DNA from 2 places in the Spirillospora sp. CA-108201 genome. Region 1 is predicted to be linked to the other one. Evidence: riboswitches for the same ligand, from Rfam matches in the RefSeq annotation. Region 1 holds a riboswitch; the other holds the start of a gene.
The links. A riboswitch is a leader RNA that binds a small molecule or an ion and turns the genes downstream of it on or off. The one in region 1 is predicted to bind ZMP and ZTP.

Region 1 (4,394 bases):
CGGGTCCGTCAACGACGACAAGGTGATCGCGGCGGCGGAGAAGGCCGGCATCACCCTCTACTTCACCGGCGTCCGGCACTTCTTCCACTGAGGGGCCACTGAGGGGCCACTGAGGGGCCACGAGGCGCACCGCACTGCCGGGCGCGCCGGCGGGGAGCGTCCCGCCGGCGCGCCCGCGCGCCTCCCGGGCCCGCGACGACGCGGGGAGCCGCGTCCACGCTCCTCAGCGGCGGGTCAGCCGCGCCCCTGGCGCGGGCCATCGGGGGCACGCCGAGCAGAGGAAAGGATCATCCGCCGGTCAAGAACGCGTCGACCAGGGGATCCGGCCCCGAACGCTCCTCTACCGTGAGTCCTGACGAGGGCGGTTCCCGCGCTGCGGGAGGCACGGCGGGGAGGGGCCATGACTCTTCAGGTGCTCCCGCTGGCCATCACGATGATGGCCGGGCCGCAGATCATGTCCGCGATCATCCTGGTGACGACCCCCCGGCCCGTGCGGGCCTCGCTGGCGTTCCTGGCCGGCGTGGCCATCTCGGCGACCGTGGGGGTCGCCGTCGCGCGGGGGATCTTCGCGCTGGTGGGCAACAGCGTGTCGATCGGCAAGCCGTCCGACGACAGCTCGGTCGGCAAGATCATCCAGTACGTGCTGATCGCGCTGCTGCTGCTCGCCATCCTGCGCAACTACGTGAAGCGGGCCACGATCGAGCCGCCCAAATGGCTCGGGTCGCTGATGAACGCCGGACCCGGCCGGGCGTTCAAGACCGGGCTGCTGCTGATCATCGTGATGCCCTCCGACATCCTCGTGATGCTCACCGTGGGGGCCAACCTGGAGCAGCACCACGAGGGCGTGGCGACGGCGGCCGTCTTCATCGGCGCCACCCTCCTGGTCGCGGCGCTGCCGCTGCTCGCCCTCCTGCTGTTCCACCGGCGCGCGGAGCGCGCCATGCCCCGCGCGCGGGAGTGGATGACGCACAACAGCTGGATGGTCAACATCATCTGCTGCCTGATCTTCATCGCGATCATCCACTGACGGCGGTCCCGCCCCCGTGCGCGCGACCCGCGTCCGCGCGACTCGTCTCCCGCCGCGGGACCGCGCACCGCCGCCGGACGGGTACCCTCAGGCTGCCGCGCCCCCCTGACCCTCCCCTGACCCCGGCGCGGGCGTTCCGTGGTGGAGGCGGGATGAATCTGCTGCTGTCCCTCATGCTCGGCGTGGTCTACCAGGCAGACCTGCTGCTGATGGAGTCCCGGCAGGTGATCGGGCTGGTCGCCGCGTTCCTGGCCGCGATGCTCGCCGCCCGGTTCGGCTGGCACGGAACCGACCGCCTCATCGGCCGGCGCGAGCGCTCCGAGGACTGAGCGCCGGTTCCGGTTCAGCGCAGCCTCGCGCGCAGGGCGCGCTCGGCGGCGGGCCAGTCGTCGTCCGTCATCGCGTAGACGGCCGTGTCGCGGATCGAGCCGTCCGCGCGGATCCGGTGCTTGCGGTGGACGCCCTCGAACGACGCGCCGAGCCGCTCGATCGCCGCGCGCGACCGCTCGTTGCGGACGTGCGTGTGCCAGCCGACCCGGATCGCTCCGAGGGCGCCGAACGCGCGGCCCATGAGGAGCAGCTTCGCCTCGGTGTTGAGCCCCGTCCGGCGCCACCGCGAACCGATCCAGGTGTGGCCGATGCACAGGCCGCGGTCGGACGGGGAGATCTCGTAGTACGACGTCGTCCCGGCGACCTCGCCGGTCACCGCGTCGATCTGCGTCCAGGGCAGGCGCAGCCCGCGCTCGCAGGCCGCCAGCGCCTTGTCGACCTGCGCGCGCATGTCCGCGGCGCTTCGCGGCTGCCGCTGGCTCATCCACGTCCACAGCTCCGGGTCTTCGGACGCCTCGAACAGGCCCGCGGCGTGCTCGGCCGTCAGCGGCTCCAGCCGCACGTAACGCCCGGTCAGGACGGGCCGCTCGAACCATTCGTCGTTCATGCCGAGCACGTTAGGAGCCCGCGGGCGGCATCCGGCAGAGCCACTCGACGCCGTTTTCCGCAGGCCACTCGCGCGGCCGTCCGGCGGTGGGGCCACGGGGCCGCCGCCTGCGGGCGGGCCGGTTAGCATGGGGGTTCACGCGACTGGCGCGGTCAAGGTGGATCACCACCGGGGAGCGAACGACAGTCCGGACACCGCGCGCCTGGGTGGACGGGACCTTTTCCGGCCGGGCTCTTCGCCCGGGGCCCGGTCCCGGCCGAGATCCACGCGGAGGAACGCATGACGGCACAGATTCTGGACGGCAAGGCCACGGCCGCCGAGATCCGCTCGAACCTCAAGGTCCGCGTCGACGCGCTGCGCGACCGCGGGGTCTCCGTCGGGCTCGGCACCGTCCTGGTCGGCGACGACCCCGGCAGCCACTCCTACGTCAACATGAAGCACCGCGACTGCGCCGAGGTCGGCATCGAGAGCATCCGCCGCGATCTGCCCGCCACCGCCTCGCAGGACGAGGTGGAGCGCGCCGTCGCCGAGCTGAACGCCGACCCCGCCTGCACCGGCTACATCGTCCAGCTGCCGCTGCCGAAGGGCCTGGACGAGCAGCGCGTGCTGGAGCGCATCGATCCGGCCAAGGACGCCGACGGCCTGCACCCGACCAACCTCGGCCGGCTCGTGCTGATGCAGCCGGGCCCGCTGCCGTGCACGCCGAAGGGCATCGTCGAGCTGCTGCGCCGCTTCGACGTCCCGCTGCGGGGCGCCGAGGTCACCGTCGTCGGCCGCGGCATCACGGTCGGCCGCTCCCTCGGCCTGCTGCTGACCCGCCGCACCGAGAACGCGACCGTCACCCTCTGCCACACCGCCACGCGCGACCTCGCCGAGCACACCCGCAAGGCCGACGTCGTCGTGGCGGCGGCCGGGGTGCCCGGCCTCATCACCGCCGGCATGGTCAAGCCCGGCGCGGCCGTCCTCGACGTGGGCGTGTCCCGCGTGGACGGCAAGCTCGCCGGTGACGTGGCCGCCGACGTGCGCGACGTCGCCGGCTGGGTCGCGCCCAACCCCGGCGGCGTCGGCCCGATGACGCGCGCCATGCTCCTCGCGAACGTGGTCGAGGCCGCCGAGCAGGCCGCCTGACGGGCGGTCTCCGGAGACGGGCGTGCCGCGGGGGCCGCCACCAGCACCCAGGTGGCGGCCCCCGCTCACGTGGCCCTCGGCCGCGCCGTCACTTGCGCGGCCGTGTCGGGGGCTGAGCGATCGCCCTCCGGTTCGCGCTGCCGGGGAGGGCGACCGCGGGTCTCACATCAGCTGGCCCTCCGTCCCGCGGCCGTGCTGTGCGCCGGGCGGCCCGGGGCGTGAGCATGGCCGGTCGTGCCCGGCCGGCGCGTCTCGGCGGTGGCGCCGCGCGCACCGGGGACGCGCCCGTCCATCGGCGGACGGCCCTGCTGGGGCACGTGCACCGGGGGCAGCGGGCGGACGAGGCCCATGGCGATGACCTCGTTGGCGAGCCGAGTGCGCCGGTTGGCGCCCTCGGGGATGCGGAACTTCTGATAGAGGCGCAGCAGGTGCTGCTTGACCGCGGCCTCCGTGACGACCAGCTCGCCGGCGATGTCGCGTGCCGTGGCCGGAGCCACGAACGCCTCGTCGGACAGGGCGGGCCGGCACAGCGAGGTCAGCACGTCGACCTCCCGGCGGGTGAGCTCGGGCGCGACGGCGCGCCGCAGTTCGACGTCCGGGTCGACCTCCTCACGGGGGATGCCCCCCAACCGGCAGCGCGCCGTGCCGAAGCTCACGACGTCACCGTCCTCCAGCACACGACGGGCGATCGGCCGGCCGTTGACGCGCGTCCCGTTGCGGGACAGGCCCATGTCCACCACGTAGACGTACGGGCCACGTCGGACGATCTCTGCGTGCAATCGGGACACACTCGGGTCGTCGAGGCGGATGTCCACTCCTCTCCCTCTCCCGACCGTCGTCACGTCGGGGCGCAGCGGCACCACCAGCCCGCTGTCCTCGATCCGCATGAACGGCCCCTCCACGGCAGTCCTCCCAGCTAGTTAGCGACCCCTGTCTGCCGGGTTACCCGGGTGCCATGCCGTCACACCCTCCTACTGGCGAGTAGGACCGATGGCGCAGGGGATTCCGAGCTCTCGGCCATCACCTTGAGCACATAGGTCCCATCCGCATTTCGGCGGTGGGTGACAAGCCGGACTCTTCCCCCGCCGCCTTCCTTGCCTCTCCGCCGCGACTCATTCGCGTCCCCCTCGCGCCCTCCTCCCGCCGAGGGCGTGCGCGATGTCGTGCGCGATGTCGTGCGCGATGTCGTGCCGGGATCCGATTGCCTATACCGTGAGGGCCATGAGCACCCAGGTGCAGCGGCGCAGGCGCAAGGCGCCGCGTCGCAGGAGCGCCGCCCCGCACTGGCTCGCGCGGCTGCCG
Region 2 (4,394 bases), 6.2 Mb from region 1:
GCGACCTGGTGATCGGCCGTCTCTTCGACCTCGGACCGGCGGGCGCGGCGTGGGCCCTCACCGGGGTCGGCACCTGCGCGCTGCTGGCCGCGGCGGGCACCACGGCGGGCGGCGTGGCGGGCGGCGTGGCGGGCACGGCCCGGGGCGAATAATCTTCGGGGAACGGGACGTCCGGGCGCGATTCCCGCGCGGGAGTTCGGCGTCCGCCGGACAGTTCGGGAGGAACCCTATGGACGCGGTCGACCAGGCGATCCTGCGGCGCCTGCAGCGGGACGGGCGGCAGACCAACCGCGAACTGGCGGAGGCGGTGGGGATCGCGCCGTCCACGGCCCTGGAGCGGACGCGCGCGCTGCGCTCGCGGGGCGTCATCACGGGGTTCCACGCCGCGGCCGACCTGGAGCGGCTGGGACGCGGCGTGCAGGCGCTGATCTCGATCAGGATCCGGCCGCAGTCGCGCGAGGCGATCGAGTCCGCCCGCGACAGCATGGCCTCCATGCCCGAGACGGTGGCGGTCTTCGTCGTGACCGGGAACGAGGACCTGCTCGTCCACGTGGCCGTGCCGAGCACCGCCTACCTCCGCGACTTCGTGCTCGACCGGCTGGCGCGCCGCAAGGAGTACGTCGACGTCCGCACCATCGTCGTGTACGACTACGTGCAGCCGGTGGAGCAGTCCGAACTTCCGTCGGACCACAGGCCCGGAGGGCGAACGCCCTACAGCTGACGGCTGGAGTTCGCCGCCCGTGGCGAAGGAATGACGGTGCTAGGGGCCCAGGGCGAACGAACGACGGCTCAGTGCGTCTGGTTCCGCACGTTCACCTAGCTTCGGCGGCATGGACCGACGGAACAACTCATCCGGTGCGCTGCTGGTGCTCGCCGCGGGCGTGCTCTGGGGGACGGTCGGGCCGGCGCAGGTGCTGGCCGGGCCGTCCGCGAGCCCGGTGGCGGTCGGCGGCGCCCGGATCCTCTCGGGCGGGCTCGTCCTCGCCGTCCTCGTGCTCGCGGCCGACCGCCGCGCGTTCCTGGCGCTGACCCGCCGGACCTGGCCGTCCCTCGCGGCGGCCTCGGTCGCGACCGGCACCTTCCAGGCGTCGTTCTTCAGCGCGGTCGACCGCACGGGCGCCGCCGTCGCGACCGCCGTCGTGTTCGGGCTCGCGCCCGTCTCGACCGGCCTGTGCGAGCGGCTCGTCCTGGGTGCCCGGCTCGGCCGCCGCTGGTGGGCCGGGACGGCCTGCGCGGTCGGCGGCGTGGCGCTGCTGATGGTGCCGGGAGAGGCCGTCCACGCCGACCCGGCCGGGATCGCGCTGAGCCTGGCCGCCGGCACGTGCTTCGGCGTCTACACGGTGTCGGCGAAGGTCCTGACCGGTCTCGGGACCGGGATGGGCGGGGCCCGGATGGCGGGCGCGGTTGCGGTGACGCTGCTGGCCGGGGGAGCGGCCCTGCTGCCCTGGACGCTGCCGGAGCTGCCGGCCCTCGCCGCGCCGCGCCCGGCGGCACTGGTGGCCTGGCTGGGGATCGCCGCCACCGCCGCCGCGTACATGTTCTTCGTCACCGGTCTCGGCCGGGTGACGGCGGCGACCGCCGGGACGCTGAGCCTCGCCGAACCGCTCGTCGCCACCGGGCTGGCCGTGGCCGTCCTCGGCGAGCGGATGTCGGCGCCGGTCGCGGCGGGTTCCCTGCTGCTGATGGGCGGGCTGTTCGTGGTGTCGGTCCCCGCACGCGCGCCGCGCGGGACCGGGGCGGCCCGGTATGATGGCGGCCACGCGACTGGCGCAGTCAAGGTGGAGACGACCACCGGGGAGCGAAAGTAGTCCGCACACCGCGCGCCTGGGTGTACGGGTCCCCTTCGCCGGGGCGCCCGAAGCCCCGGCGCGAGCAGCGCGGAGGCTCACGATGCACGAACCGGCCGTATCCCATCTGCAGGGCCAGGACCCCGAGATCGCCGCGCTGGTGGAGGCCGAGGCCCGCCGCCAGTACGAGAAGATCCGGTTGATCGCCTCGGAGAACTACGTCTCGGAGGCGGTGCTGGAGGCCGCCGGCACGGTCCTGACCAACAAGTACTCCGAGGGCTACGCGGGCAAGCGCTACTACGAGGGCCAGCAGAACATCGACCCGGTCGAGCTGCTCGCCATCGAGCGGGCGAAGGGCGTGTTCGGCGCCGAGCACGCCAACGTCCAGCCCTACTCGGGCTCGCCCGCCAACCTCGCCGTCTACATGGCGTTCCTGGAGCCCGGCGACCCGGTCATGGGCCTGTCGCTGCCGATGGGCGGCCACCTGACGCACGGCTGGTCGGTGTCGGCCACCGGCAAGTGGTTCCGGCCCGTCCGCTACGACGTGCGCGCCGACACCGGCCGGGTCGACATGGACCAGGTCCGCGACCTCGCCCTCAAGGAGCGCCCGAAGCTGATCTGGTGCGGCGGCACCGCGGTCCCCCGGACGATCGACTTCCCGGCGTTCGCCGAGATCGCCCGGGAGACCGGCGCGGTCCTGGCCGCCGACATCGCGCACATCGCGGGTCTGGTCGCCGGCGGCGCGCACCCGTCCCCGGTCGGGCACGCCGACGTCGTCACCACCACCACGCACAAGACGCTGCGCGGCCCCCGCGGCGCCATGATCCTCTCGACGGCCGAGCACGCGAAGGCCGTCGACAAGGCCGTCTTCCCCGGCCTGCAGGGCGGCCCGCACAACCACACGACGGCCGCGATCGCCGTCGCGCTGAAGGAGGCGGCGCGGCCGGACTTCGCCGGGTACGCGCGGCAGGTCGTCGCGAACGCCAAGGTGCTCGCCGCAGCGCTGCTGGACCGCGGTTACGACCTGATCTCCGGCGGCACCGACAACCACCTCATCCTCATCGACCTGACCGCCAAGGGCGTCGCGGGCAAGCCCGCCGCGCAGGCCCTCGACCGCGCCGGCATCGAGCTGAACTACAACGCCGTCCCGTTCGACCCGCGCAAGCCGTTCGACCCGTCCGGGCTGCGGCTCGGCACCGCCGCGATCACCACCCGGGGGATCGGCGAGGAGCACATGCCGCGGCTCGCGGCGTGGATCGACGAGGTCGTGCACGCCACCGCCAAGCAGGACGAGGCGGTCCTGGACCGGGTCGCCGGGCAGGTCCGCGAGCTGCTCGCGTCCTACCCGATGCCCGGCTGGCGTTCCGAGCCGTGACGCTCAGCGTGGGCGCAGCAGCGTGATCATGCGCCAGGCCGCGGGGTCGGCGAGGGGCACCGCGCCCTCGCCGGCCCCGAAGTCGCCGTACTGCGCGACCGCCTCCAGCCCTCCCGCGAGGCGGATCGCGGCGTCCAGCTCGGTGGCCGTCCAGAACCGGTAGGGCACGACGTCGCGGACGACCCGCGGCTCCGCGCCCTTCCCGTCGATGGTCATCGTGACCCGGTCGTCGGCGATCTGGGTGACCGGGTCCAGCCGGTCGGACGGCTCGCCCCAGCGCACGCTCGCGCGGACGCCGTCCCGCTCGACCGTCCAGGCGGTGCTGACGCTCGGGTCGTCGCCCAGCCGGTCCCGGGGGTGCGACATCTCGATGACGTAGAGGCCGCCGGGGGCCAGGTGCGCGGCGGCGCACCGCAGGTGCGCCACGAACGCGTCCAGCGTCATGAGATGGGACGTGGAGTCCAGCATGGTCGCGACGAGGTCGAAGCGGCGGCCCAGCGCGAACCGTGTCATGTCGCCCTCGACGACCTCCAGTCCGACGCCGGCGCGTTCGGCCTCGCGGGCCGCGTAGGCGCACATGCGCGGGTTGAGGTCGAGCGCCGTCGCCGCCAGCCCGCGGCGGCCGAACTCGCGGGCGTGCTCGGCGGGCCCGGCGGCCAGCTCCAGCACCGTGCCGGGGACGAGGCCCCGCTCGGCGCACCAGGCGAGCAGCACGTCCGCCTCGGCCGGCACGTCGCGGAACGAGCACGCCAGCTCGTACGCCCAGGGGTCGTCATATACGCCGGTCACCCGCCCATCCTGCCAGCGTCGCCGGCCCGGCGGGACGGCCGTCCAGCCGCAGCCTGATCTCCACGATCGCGGTGTCCCCGGTGCGCCGCGTCCGCCCCCCGAGGGAGGTCAGCAGCCGCCGCATCCGGGCGTTCTCGCTCAGCGCGGTCGCGCGCACCTCCACCAGGCCGCGGTCCCTGGCCAGCGCGAGGAGCAGCCCGGCGAGGCCGCGGCCGAGCCCGCGGCCCTGCCAGGCGTCCTCGACCAGGAACGCGACCTCCCCGGCGCCCGGGTCGCGGACGAGGACCAGGTGCGCCAGCGCCAGCAGCGACCCGTCCGGGCCCTCCGCGACCAGCGTCAGGCCCCGCGAGGAGTCGCAGAACCCCTCGAACGCCCGGCGCGGCGGGTACGGCTTGGGGCTGAAGTAGCGCATCCGGCGGCTGTCCAGCGAGCAGCGCTCGTGC

Region 2: linked by a shared signal. The riboswitch ahead of glyA (serine hydroxymethyltransferase) and the one ahead of ACQEU6_RS34760 (bifunctional methylenetetrahydrofolate dehydrogenase/methenyltetrahydrofolate cyclohydrolase) in region 1 are both predicted to bind ZMP and ZTP.

The regions. Positions count from the first base shown of each region.
Region 1 is NZ_JBNJNE010000001.1:7,212,591-7,216,984, forward strand. Features, by position in the region: gene purH (bifunctional phosphoribosylaminoimidazolecarboxamide formyltransferase/IMP cyclohydrolase) at 1-91, shown strand, start outside; gene ACQEU6_RS34745 (GAP family protein) at 401-1,027, shown strand; gene ACQEU6_RS34750 (hypothetical protein) at 1,180-1,356, shown strand; gene ACQEU6_RS34755 (GNAT family N-acetyltransferase) at 1,371-1,964, opposite strand; ZMP/ZTP riboswitch at 2,094-2,179, shown strand; gene ACQEU6_RS34760 (bifunctional methylenetetrahydrofolate dehydrogenase/methenyltetrahydrofolate cyclohydrolase) at 2,244-3,092, shown strand; gene ACQEU6_RS34765 (FHA domain-containing protein) at 3,260-3,979, opposite strand; gene ACQEU6_RS34770 (DUF3017 domain-containing protein) at 4,314-4,394, shown strand, end outside.
Region 2 is NZ_JBNJNE010000001.1:1,003,233-1,007,626, forward strand. Features, by position in the region: gene ACQEU6_RS04805 (MFS transporter) at 1-152, shown strand, start outside; gene ACQEU6_RS04810 (Lrp/AsnC family transcriptional regulator) at 230-721, shown strand; partial or broken gene ACQEU6_RS04815 (DMT family transporter) at 831-1,646, shown strand; ZMP/ZTP riboswitch at 1,751-1,837, shown strand; gene glyA (serine hydroxymethyltransferase) at 1,891-3,162, shown strand; gene ACQEU6_RS04825 (class I SAM-dependent methyltransferase) at 3,166-3,951, opposite strand; gene ACQEU6_RS04830 (GNAT family N-acetyltransferase) at 3,935-4,394, opposite strand, start outside.